Regions from separate parts of the Chelativorans sp. M5D2P16 genome, predicted to be linked through region 2. Evidence: predicted binding sites of a transcription regulator. Region 2 holds the regulator's gene; each other region holds the start of a gene.

Evidence for each region. The regulator HrcA, encoded in region 2, represses chaperone genes, less so after heat shock. The targets are predictions, from matches to a motif close to GTTAGCACTCNCNNNNNGNGAGTGCTAAC.
Region 1: a site for HrcA is predicted at 6,824-6,852, ahead of SIN08_RS09510 (co-chaperone GroES). Genes of this name have one in related genera too.
Region 3: a site for HrcA is predicted at 4,817-4,845, ahead of SIN08_RS17930 (co-chaperone GroES). Genes of this name have one in related genera too.
Region 4: a site for HrcA is predicted at 2,289-2,317, ahead of groES (co-chaperone GroES). Genes of this name have one in related genera too.

What each region holds. Positions count from the first base shown of each region.
Region 1 is NZ_JAXQNM010000016.1:34,663-42,552, forward strand. It holds gene SIN08_RS09480 (GH36-type glycosyl hydrolase domain-containing protein) at 1-3,042, opposite strand, end outside; gene SIN08_RS09485 (hypothetical protein) at 3,168-3,473, opposite strand; gene SIN08_RS09490 (hypothetical protein) at 3,480-3,758, opposite strand; gene SIN08_RS09495 (DUF1488 domain-containing protein) at 3,811-4,065, opposite strand; gene SIN08_RS09500 (hypothetical protein) at 4,311-4,700, opposite strand; gene groL (chaperonin GroEL) at 4,770-6,404, opposite strand; gene SIN08_RS09510 (co-chaperone GroES) at 6,456-6,770, opposite strand; gene SIN08_RS09515 (cold-shock protein) at 7,087-7,296, shown strand; gene SIN08_RS09520 (hypothetical protein) at 7,414-7,659, shown strand; gene SIN08_RS09525 (fatty acid desaturase) at 7,726-7,890, shown strand, end outside.
Region 2 is NZ_JAXQNM010000013.1:226,488-234,377, reverse strand. It holds gene hemW (radical SAM family heme chaperone HemW) at 1-253, opposite strand, end outside; gene SIN08_RS08390 (non-canonical purine NTP pyrophosphatase) at 250-897, opposite strand; gene SIN08_RS08385 (VOC family protein) at 894-1,307, opposite strand; gene rph (ribonuclease PH) at 1,319-2,035, opposite strand; gene hrcA (heat-inducible transcriptional repressor HrcA) at 2,198-3,268, shown strand; gene SIN08_RS08370 (putative quinol monooxygenase) at 3,285-3,596, shown strand; gene grpE (nucleotide exchange factor GrpE) at 3,674-4,354, shown strand; gene SIN08_RS08360 (adenosine kinase) at 4,556-5,548, opposite strand; gene polA (DNA polymerase I) at 5,978-7,890, shown strand, end outside.
Region 3 is NZ_JAXQNM010000038.1:39,315-47,204, forward strand. It holds gene SIN08_RS17900 (ABC transporter permease) at 1-172, opposite strand, end outside; gene ftsE (cell division ATP-binding protein FtsE) at 165-824, opposite strand; gene SIN08_RS17910 (hypothetical protein) at 1,008-1,637, shown strand; gene hpt (hypoxanthine phosphoribosyltransferase) at 1,646-2,188, shown strand; gene SIN08_RS17920 (response regulator) at 2,249-2,614, shown strand; gene groL (chaperonin GroEL) at 2,690-4,318, opposite strand; gene SIN08_RS17930 (co-chaperone GroES) at 4,369-4,683, opposite strand; gene SIN08_RS17935 (TIGR02302 family protein) at 5,049-7,592, opposite strand; gene SIN08_RS17940 (MarR family transcriptional regulator) at 7,766-7,890, opposite strand, start outside.
Region 4 is NZ_JAXQNM010000036.1:181,414-189,303, forward strand. It holds gene groL (chaperonin GroEL) at 205-1,857, opposite strand; gene groES (co-chaperone GroES) at 1,928-2,224, opposite strand; gene SIN08_RS16925 (DNA-3-methyladenine glycosylase I) at 2,381-3,019, opposite strand; gene SIN08_RS16930 (L,D-transpeptidase) at 3,271-4,092, shown strand; gene glcF (glycolate oxidase subunit GlcF) at 4,180-5,505, opposite strand; gene SIN08_RS16940 (DUF4870 family protein) at 5,511-5,894, opposite strand; gene glcE (glycolate oxidase subunit GlcE) at 5,937-7,145, opposite strand; gene SIN08_RS16950 (ASCH domain-containing protein) at 7,165-7,617, opposite strand; gene SIN08_RS16955 (FAD-linked oxidase C-terminal domain-containing protein) at 7,757-7,890, opposite strand, start outside.

The DNA of each region.
Region 1 (7,890 bases), on a different contig from region 2:
CCAGGTGCGGCGTGCGATGAGGCGCAGTTCGGTCGCATCCGGATCGGAAACCGCAAGGCGCGGTCCGGCCTTCGGCGACCGGCTTGCCCACAGGGCGAGCCCCGGCGCGGCCAGCCACAACAACGCGAAGGGCAGGATGAGCGGCCAGGACGAAGGCGCCAGGGCAATGGCGCCCGCAGCCACGGCAAGCCCGAGCAGCGTGCCGGAAGCCATACGGCGATAGAAACCGGCGAAGTTCAGGCGCGGACTTCCCTTCGATTGCGCGGCCGTGGTCCATTCCAGCAGATGGCGGCGGGATCCGAAGAGGCGCACCAGCGTCCTGACGATGGCATCGCCCATTCGCCACGCCTGGTCGGGCAGGAAAACGATGGAAAGGACGCTCTGAACGGCTGCGAGCCGCACGTCAGCGGCGAGCGTTGCAACATGATTGCGCAAGCGAATGCCGGATCGATGCGGCACGAGGGTGAGTAAAATCGGCAGGAACGCTGGGATCGCGACGGCGACAAGAAGGAGCAAAGTTCCCGTCACTGCGGCCGGCAGCGGCATCAGCCATGTGAACCCCAGAGCCAGGAGCGTGAACGGCGCCAGCAGTGACCGCCTCAGATTGTCCAGCATCTTCCCCCGGCCGACGGAGGGAAGCCCAAGATTTCCGCTGCGCAGTCCCGTTACCCAGGGAAGGAGTTGCCAGTCGCCACGCGTCCAGCGATGCTGGCGTTTGGCGGCGACGTCGTATCGGGACGGGAATTCCTCGATCACCTCGACATCGGAAGCGAGACCGGCGCGGGCGAACACGCCCTCGAAGAGATCGTGGCTGAGCATGGTGTTCTCCGGCACGCGGCCGGCAAGGGACGCCTCGAAGGCGTCGACATCGTAGATGCCCTTGCCGGTATAGGTGCCTTCGCCGAAGAGATCCTGATACACGTCTGATGCGGCAGCCGCGTAGGGGTCGATGCCGCCGGGGGCAGAGAAAACGCGCTGATAGAAGGATCCTTCGCGGCCGACCGGAAGCGAGGGGGTGACGCGCGGCTGGAGAATGCCGTAGCCGTCGACGACACGTTGCTCCGCATCGCTGAAGCGCGGGTGGTTCAGCGGATGCGCCATCTTGCCGATCAGGCGGTGCGCCGCATCGCGCGGCAGCCGCGTGTCGGCGTCCAGCGTGATGACGTAGCGCACATCGGCGGGCACTTGCGGCGGCCGTCCGCCTATGGGCATGAAGGTGGTGTCGTCAGCGCCACGCAGTAGCCGGTTGAGCTCATGCAGCTTTCCGCGCTTGCGTTCCCACCCCATCCATTTGCCTTCGCCCGCGTTGAAGACGCGGCGCCGATGCAGGAGGAGGAAGCGGCTTCCGCCGGCGGCTGGTTCGTGACGTCGGTTCAATCGAGCGATCGCCTCGGCGGCACTATCGAGCAGTCGGGCATCTCCCTCCATGACTTCCTGATCCGCATCGAGCCCGTCCGTAAGGAGGGCGAAGACAAGGTCGCCGCCGACGCCGGAAAGGTGGTGAACCTCGAGGCGCTCCACCTGCTCCAGAAGGTCTGCTTCACTGGTAAGAAGCGTCGGCACGGCGACGAGCGTCCGCATGGATTCCGGAACGCCCTGCTTGAGTGAGAGACCGGGCAGGATCGTCGCGCCGAAACTCCAGGTCATCGCACGGTTGACGAGGGAGGTCGCAACCTCGGTCGCGGGGAGAAATCCGACCAAGGCGAACAGTACGAGCCAGATGGTGTCGAGACCGAATCGCGAAAGCACCCACAGGGCGACGGCCAGCACCATCGCCGTGACAAGCAGGATCAACCCGATATAGCCGCCAATGCCAAGTCGCGTGTTGAAGCGGCTGATCCGCAGCCGCGGCGGCGGCCGGAACCGGATCGCGCGCTCAAGTGCCGCGCGGCCTTGCGCGATCAGGTGATAGCCCGGGTCGCCGGCACGCTCCGCGCCTGGTGTACTGTCCGCTTCAGCATCTGCTTGGCGCGCAGCATCAAGCGCAATGTCCGAAACCTCGAGCTCAGAGAGCGAGGAGCCACGGGCCAGTTGCTCGATCGCGTTCCTGTAAAGGTCGCGGGTCGGAAAATCCATATCGGCAAAGGCGCTTCCCGCCCGCAGCCGCTCGTCGACCAGACTCACGCTCTCGAAAAGCTCCGCCCAATCGATGTCGGAAATCAGCCGGATGCTGGTGATGATGTTGCGCACGGTGACATTGGAGGCGCCCTGCCTTTGCTGGGCGTGCTGCACCACGGCGTCGACCGACACGCCCTGGAGTATAAGGCGCTCCTCCAGCCAACCGAGCGCCGGTGTTGTTTCGGGATCCTGATTCCGCAACTGTTTGGCCAGTTGCGCTGCAAAGAGTTCAGACAACGGTTCCGGTGAGCGCGAGGCGATATCCGTTTCGAGCGCGGTCTTGCCGCAGTCCGATGCAAGAAGCCGCCCGGCAAGCGCCGCCGCATCCGCGCGCGCCGCGCGGCCAACGGTCATCTGATCGGCCAGCCGGCGCAGGTTCTCGATGAGGACAATGCGCAGGGTGATCGCTACTGCCCACAGCTCGCCAATCGTCAGGGGCTGAACCCGCTGATAGGCCACCAGAAACCGCCGCAGCTTCTCCCGATCGAAGAGGCTGTCGGTATGCGCGACAAAGGCCCAGGCGAGCCCGAGAACCCTCGGATAGCCCGCAAGTGGTCCTTCACTCAGCTTCGGCAACTGGCGATAATAGCCGGGAGGCAGATCGTTCCTGATCTCGCGAATCTGCTCTTCGACCAGATGATAATTGTCCAGAAGCCATTCAGCGGCAGGGACCACACCCCTGCCGCTCTCCAATTCCGCGGCACTGGCCCGATAGGCGGCAAGCAAAACAGTGGCATTGTCGTTGAGCCTCGTGTGCAGGGGCAGGACGGCTGGAGGCCGATTGCTCACCGGCTGCGCGGCAGCGAGGCTTTCCGCGTGCTGCTCGAGCCGCTCCACGCTGAAAAGCTCCTCTCTCACCGGCGCCACATCGTTCCATGGCGATGATGAGGAGCGAAGCCCCAGAAGATTAAGGATCGATTTCAAGAAGGGCCTTTCCAGCCTGCGCGCTACTCGCGCTCAACAGGCTGATTTTGTTGAATCCCCGGCCCTTATTCAGACAGAGGCAGAGTCCGAGCACGATCGATAATCGCGGCAACTGAGTCCGACCGTCAGTGCCGCCACTCCGTCTGCGGCGGCAGGTCGCCGGCAACGTCCACGTGAGCGGCGTCGCTGGCCTCAGGCAGGTGCTTATCGGAGAAGCGTAGACTCAGGAGCCGCCCCTCATCGGTCAGGAACTGCAGATCCTTGCGGCCGAATACCTGTCGCAGCCTGTCGGGAGTCATCCGGATTTCGCCGCTGCCGATCACTTCGCCCGGCTTCCTCAGGAAGCCGTCAAAATCATAGTCCGCGCGGCCAAGTGTTTTGTCTCCGCATTTCAGGACGCCGGTACCGTGAATTCCACCAAGGTGCTGCACGAACGGCTACTCCTCAACAGTCCGGCTTGCGAGCGCATCCGCGTCTAATGCCGCCGCCAGTTCCTCCGGGTCGACCTCCACCGTTTGATGTCGGCTGCTTGTCACGGAAATCGCCGGAGTTTGCAGCACCGTGGCTTTGCGCCGGTAGGCGAGAAAGGAAAGACCGAAGATTTCTTCCTCGTCGACCGATAGGCGATAGGTTCCTGCCGGCTGCCGAGCGTCAAAGGCGCTCAGCATGAATGGTCGCTTGAACGTGATCTCTGTATGCGTGGTGCGAACGGTCATGGCAGAATCCAATCTTTAACTCCCATCCGGGGTGATCCAGGGGAGTCCCAGCTTAACGAAAGTCCGCCGCCGTCAGCACATATTCGGTCTTGCGGGCGTTCCTGTAGATTTCCCGAGCGACATCGTGGATCGTGGTGCGCGCTGCATCGAAAGCGGCCAGATAATGCGCTTCGTCGTCGGTTGCGGTGGAGAGCGCGTTGGTCTCGACGGAGAACCGCACCTCGAACATGCCATCATGGCCGATGAAACGGACACGCTCTCTGGTCTCGTCATAGCTGCGGCTTCTATTGGGGAATGTGAGTGTCACAACTGATACCTCATTGGCATTGGAAGGAGAGAAATTGCTGTTCGTCGCCCTGCCGTTTCTGCAAAGGGCGAGCGGCGACAGCGCCGCCTTCATTCACGCAGACGCTGATCTCGCACGCGTCACGGTCCATTCGGGCAAGATGGCCGGACTCGACTGCCGCGCAAAATGCTGTTGCTGGCCCGCTGGACCTGAGAGCTGAGTGGCGCCTCCATCTTCGGTCCTCACTTGGATGTGAGAAGCCACACTCAGGCCACCAGGGCGACCGCGCAGCCTTCGGCCGCACGGCGAGTGGCGGACGTGCTGCCGGGCATCGTCGCCCAGCCGCCGGCCTCGATGAATTGTCGCTGCCTGTAGGTGCTGTTAAGTGCCTTGAGCTCGACGAGGCGGCCCCTTGAATCGGGGGCCGCATTGAACCTCTCCACGCATATGAGCGCGGCTAGTTCTCCGCGTGCGACGTCTCCCGCCGTCGATGCCAGCGTGCGCGACGTGCCGCCCGTGACCCAGCCGCCCCAACTGAATCCGACGACCATGGTGGCAACGGCCGTGACGGCGCATGCCCACACGAGTGTCGATTTCGACGGCTGATAGTTGTTCCAGCGTTGGGCGATGGATGTGCTGTTGTTCTGCGTTCCCATGGAATTGGTCCTTCCTGATTGTTGCTCCGGCTATGCGCGGTCGTCTCCGACAGGCTTTTCCGGTACTGCTCAGTATCCCATCCCGCCCATGCCGTTGGCGCCAGCCATGGCCGGTGCGCCCTTCTGCGGGATCTCGGCGACCATCGCTTCCGTCGTGACAAGAAGCGCTGCGATGGATCCGGCATCCTGCAGGGCCGTGCGGACCACCTTGGCGGGATCGACGATGCCGGCTTCGATCATGTCGACATAAAGTTCGGTCTGTGCGTTGAAGCCCGTATTCGGGTCCTTCGCGTCCATCAGCCGGCCGACGACGATTGAACCTTCGACGCCGGAATTGTCGGCGATTTGCCGGACCGGGGCTTCAAGGGCTCTCAGTACGATCGAGATGCCAGCGGACATGTCCGCGTTCGTTCCTTTTAGGCCGGTTAGCGCCGCCTTGGCGCGCAAAAGCGCCACGCCGCCGCCAGGCACGATGCCTTCCTCGACCGCCGCACGGGTGGCGTTCAGCGCATCGTCGATGCGGTCTTTCTTTTCCTTGACTTCGGTCTCGGTCGCGCCGCCGACGCGGATGACCGCCACACCACCGGCGAGCTTGGCCAGTCGTTCCTGGAGCTTCTCCTTGTCGTAGTCCGAGGTGGTCTCCTCAATCTGCCCCTTGATCTGCTGGATGCGGGCCGAAATATCGGCCTTTTCGCCGGCACCGTCGACGACGGTGGTCGTATCCTTCTCGATCAGGACCCGCTTGGCGCGGCCGAGCATATCGAGCGTGACGTTCTCGAGCTTGATGCCGAGATCCTCGGAAACCAGTTGACCGGCCGTCAGCACCGCGATGTCCTCCAGCATCGCCTTGCGGCGATCCCCGAAGCCTGGCGCCTTGACGGCAGCGACCTTCAGGCCGCCGCGCAGCTTGTTGACGACGAGCGTGGCGAGCGCTTCACCCTCCACGTCCTCGGAGATGATCAGGAGCGGCTTGCCCGTCTGTACGACAGCTTCGAGGATCGGCAGCATCGCCTGCAGATTGCCGAGTCTCTTCTCGTGGATGAGGATGTAGGGATCCTCGAGCTCCGCCCGCATCTTCTCGGCGTTGGTGACGAAATAGGGAGAGAGATAGCCGCGGTCGAACTGCATGCCTTCGACGACGTCGAGCTCGGTATCGGCGGCCCTGGCCTCCTCGACGGTGATCACGCCCTCATTGCCGACCTTCTCCATCGCCTTGGCGATCATCTCGCCTATCGAGACATCGCCATTGGCGGCGATCGTGCCGACCTGGGCGATCTCGCCGGAGGATTTGACCTTCTTGGCGCGCGCGGCGATGTCCTTGACGACGGCGTCGACCGCAAGGTCGATGCCGCGCTTCAAGTCCATTGGATTCATGCCGGTCGCCACAAGCCGGGTGCCTTCGCGCAGGATGCACGCGGCAAGTACGGTCGCGGTGGTGGTGCCGTCGCCGGCAAGGTCGTTGGTCTTCGAGGCCACCTCGCGCACCATTTGTGCGCCCATGTTCTCGAATTTGTCCTCAAGCTCGATTTCCTTGGCGACGGTGACACCGTCCTTGGTGATGCGCGGCGCGCCATAGGCCTTGTCGATGATGACATTGCGGCCTTTGGGGCCGAGCGTCACCTTGACGGCGTTGTTCAGGAGCTCGACGCCGCGCAGCATCCGCTCGCGCGCATCGATGCCAAACTTGATTTCCTTGGAAGACATGATTTTCTCGATTCGTTCGTTCTTGAAACTGGGCCCGCAGAAATCGCTCGGTCAGGCGGCCTTCTCGGCAAGCACCGTCTTTTCGACGATGCCCATAACGTCGGCTTCCTTCATGATCAGCAGATCCTGACCGTCTATTCTGATCTCGGTGCCCGACCATTTACCGAAGAGAACCGCATCGCCTTCCTTCACGCCGAGCGGAACCAGCTTGCCGCTTTCGTCGCGAACGCCCGGACCAGCGGCGAGCACTTCGCCTTCCTGCGGCTGCTCCTTTGCATTGTCGGGAATAATGATCCCGCCCTTGGATGTGCTATTGCCTTCGGCGCGCCGAATGACGACGCGGTCGTGGAGGGGCCGGAATTTCATGAGTGTTCTTTCTGCGGCCGGGTGTAGGGGGCCACATCCCTTCATATAGGCATATTGGCAGTCGATTAACAGGAGTGCCAGAAACAATCGTTTAGGGGCGAGGCTCTTCTGATGACGGTCCCGATAACCAGTTTCTTGGTCGCAACCTTGTTTTGGACACCGGACATGCCTATATAGGAGCGGATCGATCTTGTTTGATGAACTTTGTTATGCGCCACAGCGCTCTGACGATCTTCCCTCTCAAATTCGACCTTGACCGCTTCTCGCGTCATGCGCGGCAAGCATATTCGTAATGACTGATTGAAAGGAAATCGTCATGACCGTTGGAACCGTAAAGTTCTTCAATGCCACCAAAGGCTTCGGATTCATCCAGCCCGATGACGGCGCTGCGGACGTATTCGTCCACATCTCTGCCGTCGAGCGTGCCGGCATGCGCACCATCGTGGAAGGCCAGAAGCTGAGCTTCGATGTTGTCAAGGACAACCGTTCGGGCAAGAGTGCTGCGGAAAACCTGCAGGCCGCGTAAACTTCGTCTTCGAGACGTGACCACGGATGTATTGGCACGGATCGTCGAGACGAGGAGGAGGTCGGGCTTCTGCCCGGCCTTTTTAGTTTCAGGCCAATCCGTAAGGAGAGCAATGATATGACAGACACCATCACGAGAAACAATCTGTTTCGGCCCGTGCCATCGAAGGCGCAGAGCAAAGCGGATCTGACCGACAGTACGGCGCGCGCGCTCATCAAGGCGGAAGCCGACAGCCGACAAGCCAAGACCCAAAGGCTGAGGCAGGCGCGTCTGGAAATGGAGGCGCGGCAACCTCAACCCACGCCGACCAAGGCTCGCGCTGCAAAGAAAACGAAGGCGGCTGCTTCCCGCCGTGCAGTCTGAGTACCCGAAACGACGTGACTATCACCACGCGTCCCGCCTGGGCGCATATGTTAAGTTGGATAGCTTGTGAAAAGTAACTTCGCCGCTGACGCCCCCGCTGAGAGGAAGGAGCGCTCCTGGACTGCGGTTCTCGCACAGTACAAACAACCCAGCCCGGCCCGCAGCACACTCGAGATAGCTGTCACGGCCCTGCCTTTTGTCGCGTTGTGGACCTTGTCGGCGGTCGCTGCC
Region 2 (7,890 bases):
GGATCGCGCCGACCGTTTCCGGCGCCATCAGGGACGGTGTGCCGCCGCCGAGAAAGATGCTGGAGACGGTGCGCGGGCCGGTGCGTTCGCGCATGGCGGCAAGCTCGCGCCGAAAGGCGGCGGCGAAGCGCTGTTGGTCCACCGGCTGGTGGCGCACATGGCTGTTGAAGTCGCAGTAGGGGCACTTGGCCGCGCAGAACGGCCAGTGCACGTAGACGCCGAAGCCGGGACCGTCCGCCAGGCCCGGTGTCATACAACCCCCAGCCGCGCCCGGGCGAAGCTCCTGAACGCCCGCGCGCGATGCGACAGCGCCTCTGCGTGCCCCGGCTTCCAGCCATGTTTTTCCTCGGCGGTCATTTCGCCGAAAGTCCGTTCACGACCGTCAGGCTGGAAGACAGGATCGTAGCCGAAGCCGAGGTTCCCGCGCGGCGGCCAGATGAGGTGGCCTGGCGCCTCGCCGCGGTAGTATTCCGCCTCGCCATCGGGAAAGCACAGGCACAGGACCGCGACGAAACGCGCCCGCCGTTGATCAGGCGTCGACGCGCCCTTTTCCCGTAGAAGCGTTTCGACCTTCTCCATCGCGACGTAAAAATCGCGGCTGCCGTCGGAAAGGGTTGCCCAGTCGGCCGTGTGGACGCCCGGCCGGCCGTCCAGCGCCTCGGCGCACATGCCCGAATCGTCGGAAAGGGCCGGCAGCCCGGTCGCCTTGGCGGCGGCGAACGCCTTGATATAGGCGTTTTCCTCGAAGGTGGTGCCGGTCTCCTCCGGCTCCGGCAGACCCAGCTCCCCGGCCGAATGCACCTCGTAGCCGAAGGGCGCCAGGAGCCCGTCGAACTCGCCGAGCTTGCCCGCATTGTGGCTGGCCAGAACGAATCTCCTGCCGTCGATCGCTCTCACGAGATCCCCCAGATGCGCGGTTCGGCGAATTCCAGGGAGTTGCCGAACGGGTCACGAAAATAGATGGAACGGCCCCCTTTCGGCCATTCGAAATCGGCCTCGATAGCGATGCCTTGCGCCTCGAGATGCTTTCTCCAGGCTTCGATCTCCTCGGCGCCGGCCGAAAAGCACAGGTGCCCCGGACCGCGCGCGCCGTGCGGCGGCACCGGAAGCCGCGCATCGGGCGGCGGCGGAATTTCCGTAGCATCGGGGTCGAACAGAAGGACCACCGCATTCCCGCAGCGGAAGAAGACGTGCCGCCCTTCGACCTTCGTTATGCGCTCCAGGCCGAGTATATCGCCGTAGAAGCGCTCGGCCTCCTCAAGGTCGCTCACATAAAGCGCCGCTTCGAGTATGCCCGCCGGCTTCATCGCAAATGCCTCTAGGAAACCGCCATCTTCTGCAGTTCGACCAGCCGGGTAACGCCCTTGCGGGCAAGTCCCAGGAGTTGCATGAACTCGTCCTCCGAGAACGGCGTCCCCTCGGCCGTTCCCTGGATCTCGACGATGCCGCCCTTGCCGGTCATTACGAAATTGGCGTCCGTCTCCGCCGCCGAATCCTCGGCATAATCGAGGTCGAGCACCGGCTGGCCGCCGAAAATCCCGCAGGAGACCGCAGCCACGTGGTCCTTGAGGACGCGTTCGAGCGTGATCATCTGCCGCGTCTGCATCCAGGACAGGCAATCGTGGAGCGCGATGAAGCCCCCGGTGATCGCCGCCGTGCGCGTGCCGCCGTCGGCCTGGAGCACGTCGCAATCGACCGTGATCTGCATTTCGCCCAACGCCTGCAGATCGACAACCGAGCGCAGGCTGCGGCCCACCAGGCGCTGGATCTCCAGCGTGCGGCCGCCCTGTTTTCCGGATGCCGCCTCGCGGCGCATGCGATCGCCCGTCGAGCGTGGCAGCATGCCGTATTCCGCCGTTACCCAGCCCTTGCCCGAGTTGCGCAGCCAGGAGGGCACCCTTTCTTCCAGGCTGGCGGTGCACAGGACCTGCGTGTCGCCGAACCTGACGAGGCAAGAACCCTCCGCATGCCTGGAGATGCCGCGTTCGAAGCTCACGGCGCGCATTTCGTCGGGTTGCCGTCGTGATGGTCGCATGGGTGTCGCTCTCCGGCTTTTGGCTTGATGGCTGGTCGCTCGTGCGCGGCTTTTAGCTTTCCAGGCGGCGCGACGCAAAGGAAAACGGGAATGGGCATGGGTCGTCGCGGCAGTTGTGTTCGTCCCGCCCCTGCTTATATTTCGGGAAGGAGGCAGAGACGCATGACCAAGCCTGTCACGGATCAGAACCTTCAATCCATGGATGCGCGATCGCGCGACATCTTCCGTCTTCTCGTCGAGACCTATCTGCGCGAGGGCGAGCCGGTCGGCTCGCGCAATCTCTCGCGCCTTTTGTCCACACAGCTTTCGCCGGCCACCGTGCGCAACGTGATGAGCGACCTTGAACAGTTGGGTCTCATCTACGCTCCGCATATCTCGTCGGGCCGCCTGCCGACCCAGCAGGGGCTGCGCTTCTTCGTCGACGCCTTCATGGAGATCGGTGACCTGTCGGAAGAAGAACGGCAGGTGATCGAGGCGCAGGTCAGGGCCGCCGGCAAGGGCCAGTCGCTCGAACACATGTTGACCGAAGCCAGCCAGATGCTTTCCGGCCTCTCCCGTGGCGCCGGTGTTGTGCTGGCGGCCAAGACCGAGGCGCCGCTGAAGCATATCGAATTCATCCAGCTCGAACCGACCAAGGCGCTCGCGGTGCTGGTCTCGCAGAACGGAGAGGTGGAGAACCGTGTTCTCGACCTGCCGGCCGGCGTGACCGCTTCGCAGCTCGTCGAGGCCTCGAACTTCCTGAACGCGCATATTCGCGGGCGCACGCTCGCCGAGGCGCGCAACGAGGTCGAGCGGCTCAAGGAGGAGACCCGCGCCGCCCTCGATTCGCTGTCCCAGTCGCTGGTCGAGCAGGGCCTGGCGGTTTGGGCCGGTCAGGACAGCGACGTACCTGCGCGACTGATCGTGCGCGGCCGGGCGAACCTGCTCGAAAACGTCACCGCCCAGGCCGATATCGAGCTCCTGCGCCATCTTTTCCAGGACCTGGAGACCAAGGAGGGCCTGATCCAGCTTCTGGAGTTGGCCGAGGAAGGGCACGGCGTGCGCATTTTCATCGGCTCGGAGAACAAGCTCTTTTCACTCTCCGGCTCGTCGCTGATTGTTGCGCCCTATCACGACCAGGAATCGCGGGTCATCGGCGCGCTCGGCATCATCGGCCCGACGCGGCTCAACTATGCGCGCATCGTGCCGATGGTCGACTATACGGCCCAGCTCGTGGGCCGGCTTTTGCGTTAAGCACGGGGGAGAGGACGTGTTCGGCCTGATTGGAAAGATGCGCGCCCAGCCGGGCAGGCGCGAGGCGCTCATCGCGCTTCTGCTCGACTCCAGCGGAGAGATGCCCGGCTGCCTCAGCTATGTGATCGCCGGCGACGAGCAGGACGAGGACGCGATCTGGATCACGGAGGTCTGGGAGAGCGAAGAAAGCCACAAGGCCTCGCTGTCCCTGCCCCGGGTGCGGGCCGCGATCGAGGAGGCCCGGCCCCTGATCGCCGGCTTCGAAACGCATATCCGCACCGTTCCCATGGGCGGGACGGGACTTCCGCACGCGTCCCGCGGTTCGTAGCAGCCCCTTGATTTTACGGTCCCGAACCTCGATATCCGGCCCGACTATCGCAAGGATAACCGCAAGACGGACAGGCAATGAGTACACACCCCAAGGACGACAACGCACCGCAGAACGCAAACCCCGAGGAAGAGGTTGTCCAGGCTACCGAGGCCGAGGCGGCGCCCGCGGAGGGCGAGGGCAACGAGGCCGGCGTGTCGGAAGAGGATGTCCTCGTGCGCCTAGCCCAGGAGAACGAAGAATTGAAAGAGCGCGCGATGCGGCTAGCCGCGGAAATGGAGAATCTCCGCAAGCGCACCCAGCGCGACGTCGTCGACGCCCGCAATTTCGGCATCGCCAACTTCGCCCGCGACATGCTGACGGTCTCGGACAATCTCCAGCGCGCGCTCGAAGCGGTGCCGGCGGAAGCCCGCGAGAATGCGGAGCCCGGCCTCAAGGCGCTGATAGAGGGCGTCGAGATGACCGAGCGCGCCATGCTGTCGACGCTCGAGCGCCACGGCGTCAAGCGCATCGACCCCCAGGGCGAAAAATTCGACCCGCATTTCCACCAGGCCATGTTCGAGGTCCCGAATCCGGAGGTTCCGGCCAACACGGTGGTGCAGGTGGTGCAGACCGGCTATGTGATCGCAGATCGCGTTCTGCGGCCGGCCATGGTAGGTGTTGCCAAAGGCGGCCCGAAGGGGGAGGCCGCAAATGACCAGCCTGCCAACGGCGAAGACGGTGTTGCCGACACCAATGCCCGAGATTCCGCGTCTTAAGCAGGACCGCAGGTGTTGGCCGCTTTCGGCCAACGTGTGATCGCCCGGGATGACGGCGGGAGGCGACCGTGGCTCAACCTGTCCAGTTCTGGTTGTTCCAGAGAGCAATTCCAGGAAAAGTGGAAGCCGGTTTTCCGTCCGGAATTGCGTGGAATCAAATGGTTAGTTCAATTCACCGTTTCCGCGAAACGGTGAACTGAACTAAAGCAGCCCCGCTTGCTGGGCCGTGTCCTTGAGGCTCGTCTGCAGGCGCGGGCCGATCTGTCCGATGACCTGCGCGGCCGCCAGAGAGCCCAGTCGGGCACAGTCCGCCAGGCCCCGCCCCCGGGTATAGCCGTAGAGGAAGCCGGCGGCGTAAAGGTCGCCGGCGCCGGTGGTGTCGACCACATTGCTCACCGGCATCGCATCCACCGCCACTTTTTCTTCGCGTGTCATTGCGATCGATCCGTTCTCCGAGCGGGTGACGATGGCAAGCCGGCAGTCGGCGCGGATGGCCTCCAGCGCCGTCTCGAAGGAGGCGGTCTGGTAGAGCGACATCAGCTCGTGCTCGTTGGCGAAGACGATGTCCACCGTGCCCGAGCGCATCAGCTCCAGGAACTCCTGGCGATAACGGTCGACGCAGAAGGAGTCGGACAGCGACATGGAAACCTCGCGGCCGGCGGCATGGGCGATCTCGGCCGTCGTGCGGATGGCCTCCTTCGCCCGCGGCGGGTCCCACAGATAGCCCTCGAAATAGGTGACCTTGGCGGCGCGCGCCTTGTCCTCCTCGACATCCTCGGGGCCAAGCTCCACGCAGGCGCCGAGATAGGTGTTCATGGAGCGCTCGCCGTCGGCGGTGACGAAGATCATCGAACGCGCGGTCGGCGGATGGCCCATGAGCGGCCGCGTATCGAAGGCCACTCCCTGGGCGCGGATGTCGTGGGCATAGACCTCGCCCAGATGATCGTTCGAAACCTTGCCGAAGAAGGCCGCCGTGCCGCCCAGCCCGGCCACGCCCGCCGCCGTGTTCCCGGCGCTGCCACCCGAAGTCTCGACGGCAGGGCCCATCCGCTCGTAAAGAAGCGCGGAGCGCTCGACGTCGATCAGGTTCATCGCACCCTTGATGATGTCGTTGTCGACGAGAAACGCTTCGTCGCAGCGGGCGATGATGTCCACGATGGCGTTGCCGATACAAAGCACGTCGAAATCAGGCATGAATATCTCCGATCTGGGCCGGACGGCCGAAGGCAGGATGGGTTTCGGGGGGTTTATCGTTTTGGCCGCACTTTTGCAAAGTCGGGAAGGAGCCCCGCAGCCGGGCAGGCATGCCACAGTACGTAAAAAAGTGCCGCCGTGGCGGAGGGGAAGCCACGGCGGCCTTGCAGTATGTGCGGCAGCCGGAGAGGGGGTAGGCTGCCGCCATATGTCCGGTTCAGGCGGGGGACGGGCCATTCCCGGACTCGGCGGAATATTGCCGATCCCCCATATTTTGTTCGCGAAAACGACTATTCAAGGGCCGGAAGATTACACCTTCGTAATATTTCCGTTACCTCTTGCGGTCGCGTCATGATGTGGCGGCAAGCCGATTTCGCCGAATGTCTAAAGGATGGACAGCGCAGACGCAGCGCGCTACCCGTTTGGCCCATGAAAAAAGGCGATCATCTTTTCCTTGTCGACGGCTCGGGCTACATCTTTCGGGCCTATCATGCCCTCCCCCCCCTGGCCCGCAAATCCGACGGACTGCCGGTCGGCGCCGTGTCGGGCTTCTGCAATATGCTGTGGAAGCTCCTGCGCAATGCGCGCGATACGGATGTCGGCGTCACGCCGACCCATTTCGCCGTCATCTTCGATTATTCCTCCAAGACATTCCGCAACGAGCTCTATCCCGAGTACAAGGCCAACCGCACCGAGCCGCCGGAAGATCTGATCCCGCAATTCGGCCTGATCCGCGAGGCAACGCGGGCCTTCGACCTGCCCTGCATCGAGATGGAGGGCTTCGAGGCCGACGATCTCATCGCCACCTATGCGCGGCTGGCGGTGGAGGCGGGCGGCGATGCCACCATCATCTCCTCCGACAAGGATCTGATGCAGCTCGTGGGGCCGTGCGTGGCCATGTACGATCCCATGAAGGACCGCGAGATCCGCGTGCCCGAAGTGATCGAGAAATTCGGAGTGCCGCCGGCGAAGATGATCGACCTGCAGGCACTGACGGGAGACACGATCGACAACGTGCCCGGCGTACCCGGAATCGGGCCGAAGACGGCGGCGCAGCTTCTCGAAGAATATGGCGATCTCGACACGCTGCTTTCCCGCGCGCACGAGATCAAGCAGAACAAGCGGCGCGAGAACCTGATTACGCATGCCGACAATGCGCGCATCTCGCGCGAGCTCGTGCGGCTGAAGAACGATGTGCCCGTGGATTCGCCGCTCGATTCCCTGGCGCTCAACCCGCCGGACGGGCCGAAGCTGATCGCCTTTCTGAAGACGATGGAATTCTCCTCGCTCACCCGGCGCGTGGCCGAGGCGACCGGTACCGATGCGGGCGAGGTCGAGCCTGCTCCCGTCGCGGTGGAGGCGGGCGGCGCCGTGCACGGACCGGACCTTACCGTGCCTGCCTCCGGGACCGAGGAGCCGGGCGCCGAGGGCGAGGTGGCGCCCGACAGGACCGACGGCGCCGATACGCCGCAGACGCTAGCCAAGAAGCTGGCCGAGGCGGCGGCGGCCGAGCCGATCGACCATTCCGGCTATGTCTGCATTCGCGATCTGGAGACGCTGAACCATTGGGTCGACGAGGCGCGCGATACCGGCCTTCTCGCCTTCGATACCGAGACCTCCTCGCTCGATCCGATGCAGGCGGAGCTGTGCGGTTTTTCGCTTGCCACAGCGCCCGGCCGGGCGGCCTACGTGCCGTTGAATCACAAGAGCGGCAACAGCGACCTTCTGGGCGGCGGGCTTCTCGATGGGCAGATCGAACAGGAGGCGGCACTCGCCGTGCTGCGGCCGCTCCTGCAGGACCCTTCGGTGTTGAAGATCGGCCAGAACCTCAAGTTCGACTGGCTGCTGCTTTACAGGCACGGCATCGACGTGGCGCCTTACGACGACACCATGCTTATCTCCTACGTGCTGGAAGCGGGTATCCAGGCGCACGGCATGGATGCGCTTTCGGAGCGCTGGCTGGGCCACACGCCGCTCTCCTACAAGGACCTGACGGGCTCCGGCCGATCGAAGGTGACCTTCGACATGGTCGACCTCGAGCGTGCCACGACCTATGCCGCCGAGGACGCCGACATCACGCTCCGGCTCTGGAAGGTGCTCAAGCCGCGGCTGGCGGCGAATGGACTCGTCTCCGTCTACGAGCGGCTGGAGCGGCCGATGATTTCGGTCATCGGCCGGATGGAGCACCGCGGCATAACGGTCGACCGGCAGATCCTTTCCCGCATGTCCGGCGATTTTGCGCAGACGGCGGCAGCCATGGAGGAGGAGATATACGAACTCGCCGGCGGCCGCTTCACCATCGGCTCGCCCAAGCAGCTGGGCGAAATCCTCTTCGGGCGGAT
Region 3 (7,890 bases), on a different contig from region 2:
CGATGACCAGCACCATGGCGCGGTTGGCGATGCTGTCCGGTGGCACGATGGGCGTCTGCTTGCGCGCCAGCCGTCTGGCGGCCTGCCGCTTCACCTGTTCGCTGAGCTTCGCCTTTGCAGTCCCGGCGAGGGTACCGGCCTGTTTGGTGGCTTTGGCGTGCGGGCTAGTCATAGATGGTCAGCCTCCCGCCCGACAGGACCATGCGACGCGCGTCGACCTGCTCCATCAGGCCGATGTCGTGGGTGGCGATCACCACCGCCGTCCCCATGCGATTGAGTTCGATGAGCAGGCGAAGCAGGCGACGGGCAAGCTGCGGGTCCACGTTGCCGGTCGGCTCGTCGGCGAGCAGGATGCGCGGCTGCTCCACGAGCGCCCGGGCGATCGCCGCGCGCTGCTTCTCGCCGCCCGACAGGACCGGCGGCAGCACATGCATGCGGTCGCCGAGCCCGACCCATTTCAGAAGCTCCACGACATCGGCCCGGTAGCTCGCCTCCTCCCGCCCGCGCACACGCAGGGGAAGGGCGACGTTCTCATAGGTGGTCAGATGATCGAGAAGCCGGAAATCCTGGAAGACGACGCCGATGCGTCGGCGCATCAGCGGCAATTCCTGCCTGGTGACGCGCGAACGGTCCTTGCCGAAGATCGTGATGAGGCCGCGCGTCGGCTTGAGCGCCATGAACAGGAGGCGCAGGAGCGTCGTCTTGCCGGTGCCGGACGGTCCGCTCAGGAACTGGAAGGACCGCTCCGGCAGATGGAACGAGACGTCGCGGAGCACTTCCGGGCCCATTCCGTATCTGAGACCAACATTCTCGAAACGAATCACCTGGATCGACCTTGCGTGTCATGCATGAAGCGGATGATCGCCACGCGCGCCCTGCCGCACCCTCGAACTGCAGGCGTTATGGTTAACGGCCGGTTAAGACGGCCGCCGAAAGCCGTGTGGCGAAGCATTAACCATTATGCTTTACCGCCGATAAGGCGTCGGCGAAAGAACGGTTCTGCCCGGATGGTTGAAAAACCGATCTACGCGCCCCTTTCGGGCGATCTGCTCCCGCGGAAGTACCGCGGAGCCGAAGGTGCCGTGCGCGAAACACCGCGCCCATCGGAGGACGCCGAGACCATCGATGCCGACTACATGGCACTGTCTGGCGTCCCGGAGCGCGCGCCGTCGGCCGGTCGGTTTTTCCCCGCGCCCACGCCAGCTCCGCCGGGGCTGGAGATGCTGCGCGGCGTCGCCAGGCCTGCGGCTCCGGGAAGGCGTGGTCCGTGGGCGCTCGCGGCCGCCGCCCTCCTGGCGGCCTTCTGGTTCTCCGGCGGGCACACGCTGCTCGAAAGAACCGGAAGACCGATGGCGGAAGGCACCGCACTCGGCATCGTCAATCTTAAAAGCCGCATCGAGCCCGCTGCCGGGGGAGACCTGCTGATCATCGAGGGCGAGGCGGTGAACGATGGCAGGACACCCGGCCCGCTGCCGGATCTTGCCATCAACATATTGGGTGCAGACGGGCACATTACGCACTATTTTCTGGGGACAAACGGTGCGGCGCTCTCCGCCGGCGAGCGCCTCGCCTTCTCCAGCCGGCTGGCCGTGCCTAAGGATGGGGTGAGGTCCGTCTCGGTGACGTTCAGGGAGTAGTTCACGTCATGCCCGTGGTCCGCGGCAAGAAAATCGAGGTCCTGTTTTCGGCCTCGGCGATCGCACAGCGCAATCTCGAGCTCGCCAAGCAGGTCGCCGCGCGCGATTACCGCGATCTCCTGGTGGTTTCCGTCCTGAAGGGCTCCTTCATCTTCGCCGCCGATCTCATCCGCGCCATGCATGACGCCGGCATTTCGCCGGAGGTGGAGTTCATCATGATCTCCAGCTACGGCGCCGGCACGACGAGCGGCGAGATCAAGGTGCTGCGCGACATCGACAACGACGTGAAGGGCCGCGACATCCTTTTGATCGACGACATCCTGGAATCGGGCCGAACACTGAAATTCGCCCGCGACCTGATGCTCTCCCGCGGCGCCAACTCCGTTTCCATCGCGGTACTGCTCGACAAGCGCGCGCGACGCAAGGCAAGCCTGGAAGCGGACTTCGTCGGCTTCGAATGCCCGGACTATTTCGTCGTCGGCTACGGCATGGATGTCGGACACGCCTTCCGCGAACTGCCCTTCGTCGGTGTGGTGAAGGGCGATACTTGAAGTGCACCATCCAGTCGATTTGTTCAGCGAACCGTAAGAAATGACCGCGAGAATAGAGTCATGGCAAAGCTCCTGATCGTCGAGGACGACCTGTCCGTCCGCTCCTTCACCGCCCGCGCCCTGAGCGCCGCCGGCCACTCGGTCGAAACGGCCGAGGACGGCATGGAAGGGCTTCAAAAGATCGAGGACGCCGCAGGCGAATACGACCTCGTGCTGTCCGACATCCGCATGCCCGCCATGGACGGCATCGAGATGGCCCGCGCCGCGGCCAACACCTTTCCGGCCCTGCGCCTTTTGTTGATGACCGGCTTCGCCGACCAGCGCGAGCGTGCGGCGGAACTGGAAGGCACGGTCAAGGGCGTGGTGAACAAGCCTTTCACGCTCGCGGAGATCAGGCAGCGCGTGGGCGAGGCCCTGGCGGCGTAATCGGTATATTCTCAAACAACAAAAAGGCGCGGCCGTCGCCGGCCGCGCCACTCGTCATACGCCTGGAGCCGACGGTCAGAAATCCATGCCGGCGCCCGCGGGCATGGCCGGCTGGCTCTCCTTCTTCGGCCGTTCGGCGACCATCGCCTCGGTGGTGATCAGGAGGCCGGCGACGGAGGCGGCATCCTGGAGCGCGGTGCGCACCACCTTCAGGGGATCGATGACACCCATGGCATACATGTCGCCATATTCGCCCGTCTGCGCATTCCAGCCATGGCCGAAGTCCGGTTTCTCGCGCAGCTTGCCGACGATGATGGAGCCTTCGGCACCGGCGTTCTCGGCGATCTGGCGTACCGGCGCCTCGATCGCGCGGCGCACGATGTTGACGCCCACCTTCTGGTCGTTGTTATCGACCTCGACCTGGTCGAGCGTACCCACCGCGCGCAGGAGGGCGACACCGCCGCCCGGCAGAAGCCCCTCCTCCACCGCGGCGCGGGTGGCGTGCATGGCGTCGTCCACACGGTCCTTGCGCTCTTTCACCTCGACCTCGGTCGAGCCACCGACGCGGATGACGGCGACGCCGCCGGCAAGCTTGGCCAGCCGCTCCTGCAGCTTCTCGCGGTCGTAATCGGAGGTGGTCTCCTCGATCTGCGCCTTGATCTGGCTGATGCGGCCCTGAATTTCGTCCTTGGAGCCTGCGCCGTCGACGATCGTGGTGTTTTCCTTGTCGATCACCACCTTCTTGGCGCGGCCCAGCATTTCAAGCGTGACGTTCTCCAGCTTGATGCCGAGGTCCTCGGAGATGGCGGTGCCGCCGGTCAGGATGGCGATGTCCTGCAGCATGGCCTTGCGGCGGTCGCCGAAACCCGGCGCCTTCACCGCGGCAACCTTCAGGCCGCCGCGCAGCTTGTTGACCACCAGGGTCGCCAGCGCCTCACCCTCCACGTCCTCGGCGATGATGAGCAGCGGCTTGGAGGACTGGACGACGCTTTCCAGAACAGGCAGCATCGCCTGCAGGTTGGACAGCTTCTTCTCGTGGATCAGGATATAGGGTTCATCAAGCTCCACGCGCATCTTGTCCTGGTCGGTGATGAAATAGGGGGAGAGATAGCCGCGGTCGAACTGCATGCCCTCGACCACCTCGAGCTCGGTCTCGGCGGTCTTGGCTTCCTCGACCGTAATCACGCCCTCATTACCCACCTTCTCCATCGCCTGGGCGAGGAAGCGGCCGATCTCCTGGTCGCCGTTGGCGGAAATCGTGCCGACCTGGGCGATTTCGTCGTTCTTGGTCACTTGGCGGGCGTTCTTCCTCAATTCCGCCACCACGGCGTCGACGGCCTTGTCGATCCCGCGCTTGAGGTCCATCGGATTCATGCCCGAGGCGACCGCCTTGGCACCCTCCCTGACGATGTGCTGAGCCAGCACCGTCGCCGTCGTGGTGCCGTCGCCGGCCGTGTCGCTGGTCTTGGACGCCACCTCGCGCACCATCTGCGCGCCCATGTTCTCGAACTTGTCCTCGAGCTCGATCTCCTTGGCGACGGTCACGCCGTCCTTGGTGATGCGGGGCGCCCCGAAGGACTTGTCGAGCACGACGTTGCGGCCCTTCGGGCCGAGCGTGACCTTCACCGCATTGGCGAGAATGTCGACGCCCCTGAGCATGCGCTCGCGTGCGTCCGAATGAAACTTCACATCTTTGGCAGCCATTTCAATACTCCTCGATTAGGCAGCATAAACGACTTCTGGAAAGGCCCTCGTCAGGCGGCCTTCTTTGCCGAGGCGTTGGCCTCGAGAACGCCGAGCACATCGCTCTCCTTCATGATCAGGAGATCCTCGCCCTCAAGGCGAATCTCCGTGCCCGACCACTTGCCGAAGAGGATGCGGTCGCCCGCCATCACCTCCAGCGGCACGAGTTCGCCGTTTTCGGCGCGTGCCCCCGGCCCCACGGCCAGCACCTCGCCTTCCTGCGGCTTCTCCTTCGCGGTGTCGGGAATGATGACTCCTCCGGCGGTTTTTTCCTCCGCTTCGATGCGGCGAACAAGCAAGCGGTCATGCAAAGGACGGAACTTCATGTCTTCCTCCTGGGACGGTCTGTGAAGCACCTCCCGCGCCGGTCCTTCCGGCGCGGTACGCGGCCCGTCGCGGCGCCGCGCGCGGATGATTTGGGCGTGCCGAATCCCGTGTTCAAGTAGCAGGACGTGAAAATTTAGCACTCTTCCCTTGAGAGTGCTAAAACATTTCTCCGAGAGCGGCTTTCTGCTTGCAAGCGCGCTAGTTCAGTCCACCGTTTGGACTGAACTAGCCATTTGATTCCACGCAAATTCCGGACGGAAAATCGGCTGCCACTTTTCCTGGAATTGCTTAAGCGATCCGGGAAAGCCGGCACCCCCTTCGCCGACGTGCCGAGCGCGATCTGCATTGACCTCAAGCGGCAGCTTCACTGCATATCCAGCAGGCGCTCCAGATATTCGCGCTCGAGCTCCGGGCTCAGCGCGTCGCCCAGCCGGCGGCGGATCGCTTCCAGAATCTCGCGCGCCCGCTGGGTGTCGATCTCGTCGGGGACATCCACGGAATCGCCGAAATCCGGCCCCGTCGTCGCCCGCGGCCGGCCGAGCGGGTCACGGCCCGTCCGGCCATCGCGCGCGCCGGTCTGCCCCTGGCCCTGCTGACCCTGCATGGCCTGCTGCATCTGGTTCATCATGTCCTGGGCGCCACGGCGCAGCGCCTCCAGCGCCCGACCCTGTTCGCCAACAGCACGGTCGCCACGGCCTTCGCCAAGTGCACCCTCGGCTTCGCCCATGGCTTCGCCGGCCTCGCCAAATCCTTCGCCCGGCCGGATACCGAGTCCCTCGAGGCCTTCCATCAAGCTCTCCAGATCACCGCGCAGGCCGCCCTGTCCTTCCTGTAGATTGCGCAGGGCCTCGGCCAATCCCTCAGGCGACATTCCCTGGCCCTGGCCCTGACCTTGGCCCTGGCCCTGGCCCTGGCCCTGCTGGTTCTGCCCTTGCTGGCCCTGCCCCTGCCGGCCCTGACCTTGCTGGCCTTGTTGACCTTGCTGGCCCTGCTGCTGCTGGTCGAGGCGGAAGGTCTCGTTCATCAACTCCTGCTGCCGGCGCATGATCTCGCCGAGCTGATCCATCTGCTGGCGCATCTCGGATTGTTGGCCGCCTTGCCCTTGCTGGGGGCGGCCTGCCTGCAGATTGTTCATCATGTCTTCGAGCTGCGAGAGAAGTTCCTGCGCCTGATCACGCGCCCCAGAGCGGGCCAGTTCCTCGATCTGGTCGAGCATGCGTTCGAGATCGCTCTGGCGCATCGTCTCGCCGTCCTGGTTCTCGGCGAAATTCTGGTTCTGCATGGCGCGCTCGGCGAATTCCCGCAGGAACTCCTGCATCGCCGTGCGCAACTCGTCCATCAGCCGCTCGATTTCCTCGTCGCTGGCGCCGTTCTCAAGTGCCTGCCGGAGTGCTTCCTGCGCCTGGCGCAACCGCCGTTCCGCCGCCGTCAGGTCGCCATCCTCGATGATCAGCGCGACCTCCCAGAGGTCGTCGACGACGCCGCGCAGCGCATCGTCCGTTCCGGCCATGTCGAGGCGCGCGCGCACGGCGGAGATGAGCAGGTAGTGCGAAGGTTCGTCGAACGTTTCCTCCGGCCACAGAAGCAGGGCATCCATCAGCTCCAGAATGCGATCCTGCTGGTTGGCGTCGAGCGCAAGTTCCCGCCGCTGCTCGATCAGCGCCCTGGCGAGCGGGTTCGTGAAGGGGCGCTCGGGGAGCACGAAAGTCTTGATATCGCTTTCGCCCGTCTGCCCGGCGCCGTCGGTGGCCGAGAGCCCGAGGTTCACCGATCGACCGGCCCAGGGATGCTCGGTCAGGTCGCGGGATGTCTTCGCCGCCTTGTCATCGCCGCGGCGCGGCAGGGTCAGCGGCATTTCCGGCGCCTCGAAAAGGGGGCGCGCCTCCGGATCCTGCTCCGCCGGAGCGAACGATGCCTCCGCGCCCGTGGCGCCGTAGTCGTCATCGATCTCGTAGGCGAGCTCCAGCGCCCCGTTCACCGCCCTTTTCGGATCCTCGGTAAAGCGGATCTGCGGGGGCTGGTCGGGAATGATGACGAAGCGCCAATTGGCGATCTCGCGCCCGCGGTCCGACAGGCTGATGGCGCCATCGCCGGAGAGGGTTTCGGAAAAGCCGAGTGCCGTGCCGGCGCCGTCTTCCGCCGCCGCCTCCGGCTCGATGGCGTGCGGCTGGCCGTCGAGATCGACGAAGGACAGGGTTTCCTCGCCCGAGCCACCGCTCACGCGCACCGAGACGGTGCTGTTCTGCGGCACGGTGAAGGCCTGGTTCTCGCGATTGGCCTCGGCCGTCAGGAAGATGGGCGCGCGGCCGGTATAGGGCGGCGGCGTCACCCAGGCGTCCAGCCGGGCGGGCGCTGTGTCGGGGCCGGCCGGCGGCTGAAGCGCATCGGCGATTCGCCCGCCATAGGGACCGGTCGAATAGGCGAGCGCGACCACGAACAAGAGGGCGGCGATCGCCCGCAATCCCCACGGGTCTCGCTCCGGGACCGTGGTCTGCGGCAGATCGCCATGCAGCCGCGAAAGCCGCTCGGCCATGCGCCTTTGATGCTCGCGCCAAAGCGCGGCGGCAAAGGCGTCGTCGCCATCGCCAGACAGGCGGTCCGTCTGCGCCGACACGGGCGCATGTTCGAGCAGGTTGGCCCGCTCGATGCGCCGGTCGACTTCCGTCCGGGTTGGCATGCGCAAGTGCCTGAAGGGCCAGAGCGATGAGAGCGCGGCCAGCCCGAGCACCGCCAGGAGGCCGAGCCGCCCCCAGTCGGGCAGGATGCGGAACACGCCAAGCCATGCGAAGCTGAGAAACAGGCTGGCCACCACCACCATCGGCAGGAGAAGCGGCCACAGGCGCTCCAGCACCATTGCGCCATGCACCACGGCCCGCGTTCGCCCGAGGCGCGCGAAAAGTCCGTACATCGATCGGTCTCTGGTTCGGTTCTCGGCCATCATCCGCCCAGATTGCGGGGCGTGCGACGGCATGCGGCACGCCTTGGCCCCTCAACATAGCAACAAAGACGGCGAAGGCGAGGCATGCGGACCAAAGAATTTCCCCGCCGCGCTCACGAATCCGTCAGCGCCGGCACACGACCCTATTTGCGGTCGACGGCGCCGACGTCGAGCAGCGGGGATGCGTCGATGGCGCCGGCGTTGAGCATGGCACCGACGCGTTCCAGGGCCGCCACGATCATCGCCTGCTCCCAGTCCGGCAGGGCTT
Region 4 (7,890 bases), on a different contig from region 2:
TGCCGGCCATATGCGCCATCGGGCCGTCATTTGCAAATGCGTCTTCCTGGATAATGGCCCGGCAATGGCCGTCTACCGGCACGCCGGGAGACGATAAATCAAACGGGGTTTGTTCGCCGATTCGCCGGACTGCAGCGGAAGAGCGAAAATGAAAAGGGCGGCCGGCAGGCCGCCCTTTCCGCAGGGATTGCGTGGTGCGTGAGCTTAGAAGCCCATGCCACCCATGCCGCCCATTCCGCCCATGCCGCCGTCCGGCATTGCCGGGGCCGGCGCTTCCTTCTTCGGCAGCTCGGCGATCATCGCCTCGGTGGTGACCAGCAGGCCGGCCACGGACGCGGCGTCCTGGAGCGCCGTGCGCACGACCTTCATCGGGTCGACGATGCCGAAGGCGATCATGTCGCCGTACTCGCCGGTCTGGGCGTTGTAGCCGTACCTGACGTCACTGTTCTCGAGGATCTTGCCCACGACGATCGACGCCTCGTCGCCCGCATTGGTGACGATCTGGCGCGCCGGCGCCTGAACCGCACGGCGGACGATGTTGATGCCGGCGTCCTGGTCGGCGTTCTCGCCCTTGACCGTGATCGCCGTCGAGGCGCGCAGAAGTACGACGCCGCCGCCCGGCACGATGCCTTCCTCGACGGCCGCGCGGGTCGCGTTGAGGGCGTCGTCGACGCGGTCCTTCTTCTCCTTCACCTCGACCTCGGTCGCACCGCCGACGCGGATCACCGCCACGCCGCCGGCAAGCTTGGCCAGCCGCTCCTGCAGCTTCTCGCGGTCGTAGTCGGAGGTGGTCTCCTCGATCTGCGCCTTGATCTGCCCGACGCGTGCCTCGATCTCGTCCTTGCGGCCCGCACCGTCGACGATGGTCGTCTCTTCCTTGGTGATCGAGACCTTCTTGGCGCGGCCCAGCATGTCGAGCGTGACGTTCTCCAGCTTGATGCCGAGATCCTCGGAGATCACCTGGCCGCCCGTCAGGATGGCGATGTCCTCGAGCATGGCCTTGCGGCGGTCGCCGAAGCCCGGTGCCTTGACGGCAGCGATCTTCAGGCCGCCGCGCAGCTTGTTGACCACCAGCGTCGCCAGCGCCTCGCCCTCGACGTCCTCGGCAATGATGAGCAGCGGCTTGGAGGACTGGACGACACTCTCGAGCACCGGCAGCAGCGCCTGCAGGTTGGACAGCTTCTTCTCGTGCAGCAGGATGTAGGCATCCTCCAGCTCGGCCACCATCTTCTCGGCATTGGTGACGAAGTAGGGGGAGAGATAGCCACGGTCGAACTGCATGCCCTCGACCACCTCGAGCTCGGTCTCGGCGGTCTTGGCCTCCTCGACGGTGATCACGCCGTCATTGCCGACCTTCTGCATGGCCTGCGAAATCATCTCGCCGATTTCCTTCTCGCCATTGGCGGAAATCGTGCCGACCTGGGCAACCTCGGCGGAGGTGTTGATCTTCGTGGAAGCCTTGGCCAGATACTCGACCACCTGGTCGACGGCGAGATCGATGCCGCGCTTCAGGTCCATCGGGTTCATGCCGGCGGCAACCGCCTTGGCGCCTTCCTGGACGATGGACTGGGCGAGAACCGTCGCCGTCGTGGTGCCGTCACCGGCGATGTCGTTGGTCTTCGAGGCCACCTCGCGCACCATCTGTGCGCCCATGTTCTCGAACTTGTCCTCGAGCTCGATCTCCTTGGCGACGGTCACGCCGTCCTTGGTGATGCGCGGCGCGCCAAAGGACTTGTCGAGCACGACGTTGCGGCCCTTCGGGCCGAGCGTGACCCTCACCGCATTGGCGAGAATATCGACGCCCCTGAGCATGCGCTCGCGTGCGTCACGGGAGAATTTTACGTCTTTTGCAGCCATGTTCTCTTGTCTCCTGGCCTCGGGCGTGAGGCCGTTTGTCCGTTGAACCGATAGCGAACGGGCGAAAGGCTCAGCCGATCACGCCCATGATGTCGGATTCCTTCATGATGAGGAGATCCTCGCCGTCGAGCTTGACTTCGGTGCCCGACCACTTGCCGAAGAGAACGCGATCGCCTTCCTTCACATCGAGCGGAACGACCTTGCCGCCCTCGTCGCGCGCACCGGAACCGACGGCGATGATTTCACCTTCCTGAGGCTTTTCCTTTGCGGTGTCGGGAATGATGATCCCGCCAGCCGTTTTCTCCTCGGATTCGACCCGGCGAACGACCACACGGTCATGAAGCGGGCGAAAATTCGTCTTGGCCATGTCCTGAACCCTTGATTCGGATAATGAAATGGACTTTGTCTCCGCCCGAGAGGGCAGGAGCGCGATTAGCACTCCCTCGCAGAGAGTGCTAACAGCGGTGGAGATAGTCGCCGCATCCTCCAGAGTCAAGCGAGGGCACGCCGTTCGCGGCGATTGTCAAACCGGCCTGACGAAGGCGTGCCGGGTTTGCTCCACCTCCTCGCGCATGGCGCAGCCCTCGATATGGTCGTTCACCAGCCCCATCGCCTGCATGAAGGCATAGACGGTGGTCGGGCCGACGAAGCTCCAGCCGCGCTTCTTCAGGTCCTTGGAAATGCGTGTGGAAACGTCCGTCTTGGAATTGGCGATCAGCGTCCGGTAATCGAGCCTTTCGGGCCGTTCCGCGGGGCCAGGCTCTTGGCGCCAGAAATAGCGGGCGAGCGAGCCCTCCTCTTCGCAAAGCGCGATTGCCCGGCGGGCATTGTTGATGGTTGAGCGGATCTTGCCACCATGGCGGATGATGCCCTTGTTATCCAGCAGTCGCTCCACATCGTCTTCGGTGAAGCGCGCCACCCGTTCGAAGTCGAAACCCGCGAAGGCCTCGCGGAAATTCTCGCGTTTGCGCAGGATGGTGAGCCAGGAGAGGCCGGATTGGAAGCCTTCCAGGCACAGCTTCTCGAACAGCCGCCGATCGTCGGCGACGGGCCGGCCCCATTCCTCGTCGTGATAGGCGAGGTAGTCCGGCAGGTTGGCGTGCCAGAAGCAGCGCTTCTTCCCGTCCGTGCCCTCGATCAGGCCCGAATTGGCCTCGTCCATGCTCATGTCCCCCGCTGGTTATACAACCATAAGTTTAAATTGCCATTTACCGTCTTGTTCAATCGGGCGGTAACCATGCCGAGCGGTTTTGCTCTCCTATCGCATTTTATGAAGCCGGATTCACCATTTGCTTGGCTGACCCGTGCACCATCCTGACAACGGGGCGCGCGATACCGCTGGGGAATGCGACGCGTCCCGAGGGAATCTCCGCGCCACCGCGACAGACAGCTGAAAGAACGTAGGGTGCTCGCATGAAGGTTCTTGTCCGTATAGCGGTGGCCACCGCTTTCCTGCTCGCGGCGTCTGCCGTGCAGGCGCAAAATCGCTACGTCGAACCGCCTCCGGTGCTTGTCAGCCCCGACCTTTCGGCACCGTGGATCCAGCAGTTGCGGCAAACTCAGGAACGCGCCGCCATACGCCGGCGTGATAACAGACAAGCCCCGCCGCCGCAGGCGCAGCAGCGCCAGGTGAGACAGTCGCAGGTGCGGCGACCCGCCGCCGAGGCACGGCCATCGTCCGGCGAGCGCCAACCGCAGCGCTCCGCCCAGGCGTGGCAGGCCGCGCCGGCTGCCGTCCGCGCCCCGCGGCCGCGGCCCTATTACGCTGGCCAGCAGCTCGATCCGGAGTTCCTCCCGCAGACGGTGCCCTACGATGGCCCGCATGCGCCGGGTACGGTGGTGGTGGATACCGGAAGGCGCTTCCTCTACCTGGTCGAGGAAGGTGGCGTGGCACGCCGCTACGGTGTCGGCGTCGGCAAGCCGGGGTTCGAATGGGCCGGCACGCACCACGTCAGCCAGAAGCGCGAATGGCCGGACTGGCGTCCCCCCGCGGAGATGATCGCGCGGGAGAAGCGCAAGGGCCGCGCCCTGCCGACCTTCGTCAAGGGCGGGCCGCAGAACCCCCTTGGAGCGCGCGCGCTCTATCTGGGCTCCACGCTCTACCGCATCCACGGCACCAACGCGCCCTGGACGATCGGCAAGGCCGTCTCGTCGGGATGCATTCGGATGCGCAACGAGGATGTGATAGAATTGTATCGGCGTGTTCCCGTCGGCGCCAAGGTCGTGGTAATCTGATTCGCAGTGAACGGGGGATGGGCCCGGTCGAGGGGTTTTGCCGGACCATCTGAAAAGGCAGCATCTTGGAAGAGGTGCTGCCTTTTCCTATTCGGCAGCCATCATTTCCGGGCGGAGATTTGGCAGGCCCTCGGGCTTCGGCCCGCCATAGGCCCAGTCGACGAGTTCCACCGTATGCACGACCGGAAGCCGCGCGCCCGAGGCGATCTGCGTGATGCAACCGATATTGCCCGTGGCGACCAGATCCGCGCCGGTGGCCTCGATGTTCTTCACCTTGCGGTCGCGCAACCGGCGCGCGATCTCCGGCTGGAGGATGTTGTAGGTGCCCGCCGAGCCGCAGCACAGATGCCCCTCGCGCGGCTCCTTCACGATGAAGCCCGCGCGCGCAAGCAGCGCCTTCGGCTCGCGCGTGATCTTCTGCCCGTGCTGCATGGAGCAGGCGGAGTGATAGGCGACGGTAAGGCCCGGCGCGTTCTCCGGCTCCGGCAGATCGAGCCCGGCAAGATACTCGGTGACGTCCTTGGCCAGGGCGGAAACGCGCGCGGCCTTGTCCGCATAGGCGGGATCCTGCCGCAGCATGTGCCCGTAATCCTTGATGGTCGTGCCGCAGCCCGACGCGGTGATGATGATCGCGTCGAGGCCGCCGCCTTCGATTTCCCGTGTCCAGGCGTCGACGTTGCGCCGTGCAAAGGCATGGGCCTCTTCCGCGCGGCCCATGTGATGGACGAGCGCGCCGCAGCAGCCTTCGCCTTCCGCCGCCACTGTCTCGATCCCGAGCCGCGCGAGCAGCCGCGCCGTTGCCGCATTGATACCGGGGTCGAGCACGGATTGCGCGCAGCCGCCGAGCACGGCGACCCGGCCCCGCGGCGCACCCTCCGGCGAAGCCGCTTGGACGGGCTGAGCTGCGGCGGGCAGAGAGGCCGGCGCCAGCTCCAGCATCGAGGCGACGGGCTTCAGGCCCGGCAGCGCACGAAACACGGGCGCGAAAGGCCGCCCGAGCTTCGCCAGCCGGAGGGCCAGGCGGAAACGCGCAGGATAGGGCAGGATGCGCGCCAGAAGCGCCCGCGTCATCCGATCGAGGAGCGGCCGGCGGTATGTCCTTTCGATGTGCACGCGGGCATGGTCGACCAGATGCATGTAGTTCACGCCGGACGGGCAGGTCGTCATACAGGACAGGCAGGATAGGCACCGGTCGATATGGGTCACCGTCTCGCGGTCGGCCGGCCGGTCGTTCTCCAGCATGTCCTTGATGAGGTAGATGCGTCCGCGCGGGCTGTCGAGTTCGTTGCCGAGCTCGACATAGGTCGGGCACGTGGCCGTGCAGAACCCGCAATGGACGCATTTGCGCAGGATCGATTCCGATTCCGCGACATCGGGATCGGCCAGTTGCTCCGGCGTGAAATGGGTCTGCATGTCGCCTACAGCATCCAGCTTTCAGGGTTTTTGATCGGCTCGCTGCGGCTGACCGCCTGCAGGCCGATGACGATGCGCACCACCGCCCAGATCGCCACCGCGAGAAGCAGGAGGAATCCGATCCCGACCACCATGAGGACCGCCGAGACGATGCCGTAGAGAACGCCGATCCAGAAGGTGCGGATCGCCCAGGTGTAGTGCGTCTCGACCCAGGACTCGGACTTTCCGCGGTTGAGATAGGCCAGCACGATCCCCACCAGCGCCGAGATCCCGATGACGAAGCTGACCAGATAGAGAATGTAGATCACCTGGATATTCGTCGGACCTGGCTCCAGCCAGCCGTTTGTCCTGCCGGGCGGAGTGGGCTGAGTCTGACGCGTCTCGTTCATATCCGTCTCCAATTTTGCCTGCCGGGGCACTCTAGCATGGGCTCACGCGGCAGCCATCCGCCCCGGGTTGAGAATGTCCTTGGGATCGAACTGCGCCTTCAGCCGCGCCGATAATGCGGCCAGCGCCGGCGGCTGCGGATGGAAAACCGGGACCGCCGCCCTGAGCGAGAGTGGCGCACGCACGAGGGTCGCATGCCCGCCGCCGAAATGGGCGATCAGCTTGCGCAGGATTTCGGCCTCCGGATCTGCTTCCATGCGCAGCCAGACGAGCCCGCCCTGCCAGTCGTAATAGGCGTTCGCACCGGCCGCGCGGCGGAAGGCGTCCACCATTTTATGCCCCTCCGTCGGCGCCATCGACACCCGCCACACCGGCGCTGGCGTCGCGTCGGCGAAAGGCAGGCAATCACGGATATCCCGCCACAGCACGCGTGACTGGCCTTCCTCGATCGTCTCCACAGAGCCATATGGCTTCATCAGTCGCGCCAGGAGGTCGAGCCGGTAGTCCACCGAGGGGGCGAACCCCTCGAGGCGCAGCACCGTCCGCGCCGCACCCTTGAGCCCGCCTTCGAGAAACCGCCCGACCACACCCTCCGGGAGGTGCGCAGCGCCCGAGATCTCCGCGCTCGAGCCCGTCGCCTCGGCCATAGCGGCCGCAGCCTCGGCGTCGCTGAGACCGGCCACCACGAGAGTCTTCTCGGTTTCCGCCGCCGGCAGCACCTTGAAGGTGCCGTCGCTCACCACCGCCAGTGTGCCCCATGAGCCGGCGAGCCCCTTGGAAAGGTCGTAGCCGGTGACGTTCTTCACCACGCGCCCGCCGGATTTGAAGGCTTCGCCGCGCCCGGAAACGGCGTTGATCCCCAGCACGTGGTCACGCGCCGCCCCCGCCTTGATCCGCCTCGGCCCTGAAAGATTGGCCGCAAACACCCCGCCGATCGTGCCGCGCCCCGGCTCCGCTCCAAGAAGCGGGCCATAATCCATCGGCTCGAAGGCGAACTCCTGATTGTTTTCGGCGAGCAGGGCCTCGATCTCGGCCAGCGGCGTGCCCGCCTTTGCCGAAAGCACCAGTTCCTCCGGCTCGTAGAGAGTTATGCCCGAGAGCTTCGAAAGATCCAGCGTGTGCTCCGTCTGCACGGGCCGGCCGATGCTGCGCTTGGAGCCGTGGCCGACCACTTCAAGCGGCGTTTCTTCAGCCACCGCCCATTGGACGATTTCAAGCGTCTGGGCAGCGGTGGTGGGGGTGAAGGTGGTCATGAAAGAGCACAGACCTGCATTATCGACGGGCCTCCAAAATTGCGAGCAGCGCCCTGCCCCGCGGCGAAAGTCCGTATCCAACGTCAAGGCTCTCGGTCAGGCCCAGTTCTTTCAGTTTACGCACGTCGCGCTTGAGCTTGAGCTTCTCCACCCCAAGTTGCTCAGCGATGCGTGCTGCGGCAACGCCGCCTCCGGCCGCTATGGCATCGAGGATGGCGCGGTGATAGCCCTTGCGGCCGTTGGCCTTGTCCCAGCGGGACAGCTTCTCCTCGATCGCCGCCGCCTCCTGCGGAGCAAGTGCGCTTTCCTGCCGTAGTGGGACGCGACGGTCCACTTCGATCCCGCACAATTCGATCCGGTAAAGACTGCGACCTTCGCCGTCCCGCAGGTCGTGCCTGAGTTCGTCCAACGAGGCGAAACCTGCGCTTTGCGCCTCTTCCTCTCCGAGTACTGCTTCGTCGGCCGGTTCCACGGCGCCGATCCGCACCTCGCCCAAGGCGGTCCGCAATCGTGCGCCGGGTGAAACCGTGGGCTTCTTCCAGCGCCGGAAGGCGAGCGTGATTTCGCCCCGCGCTATTCCTTCCAGAACCGACCGCTTGAAGAGCACCGCCTCAAAACCTCTCCAGTTCCGGAAACGGCATCCGCCCCCGGTGAATGTGCATACGGCCGAGCTCCGCGCAGCGGTGAAGCTGCGGGAACATTTTTCCGGGATTGAGCAGATGGTTCGGGTCGAAGGCGCATTTGA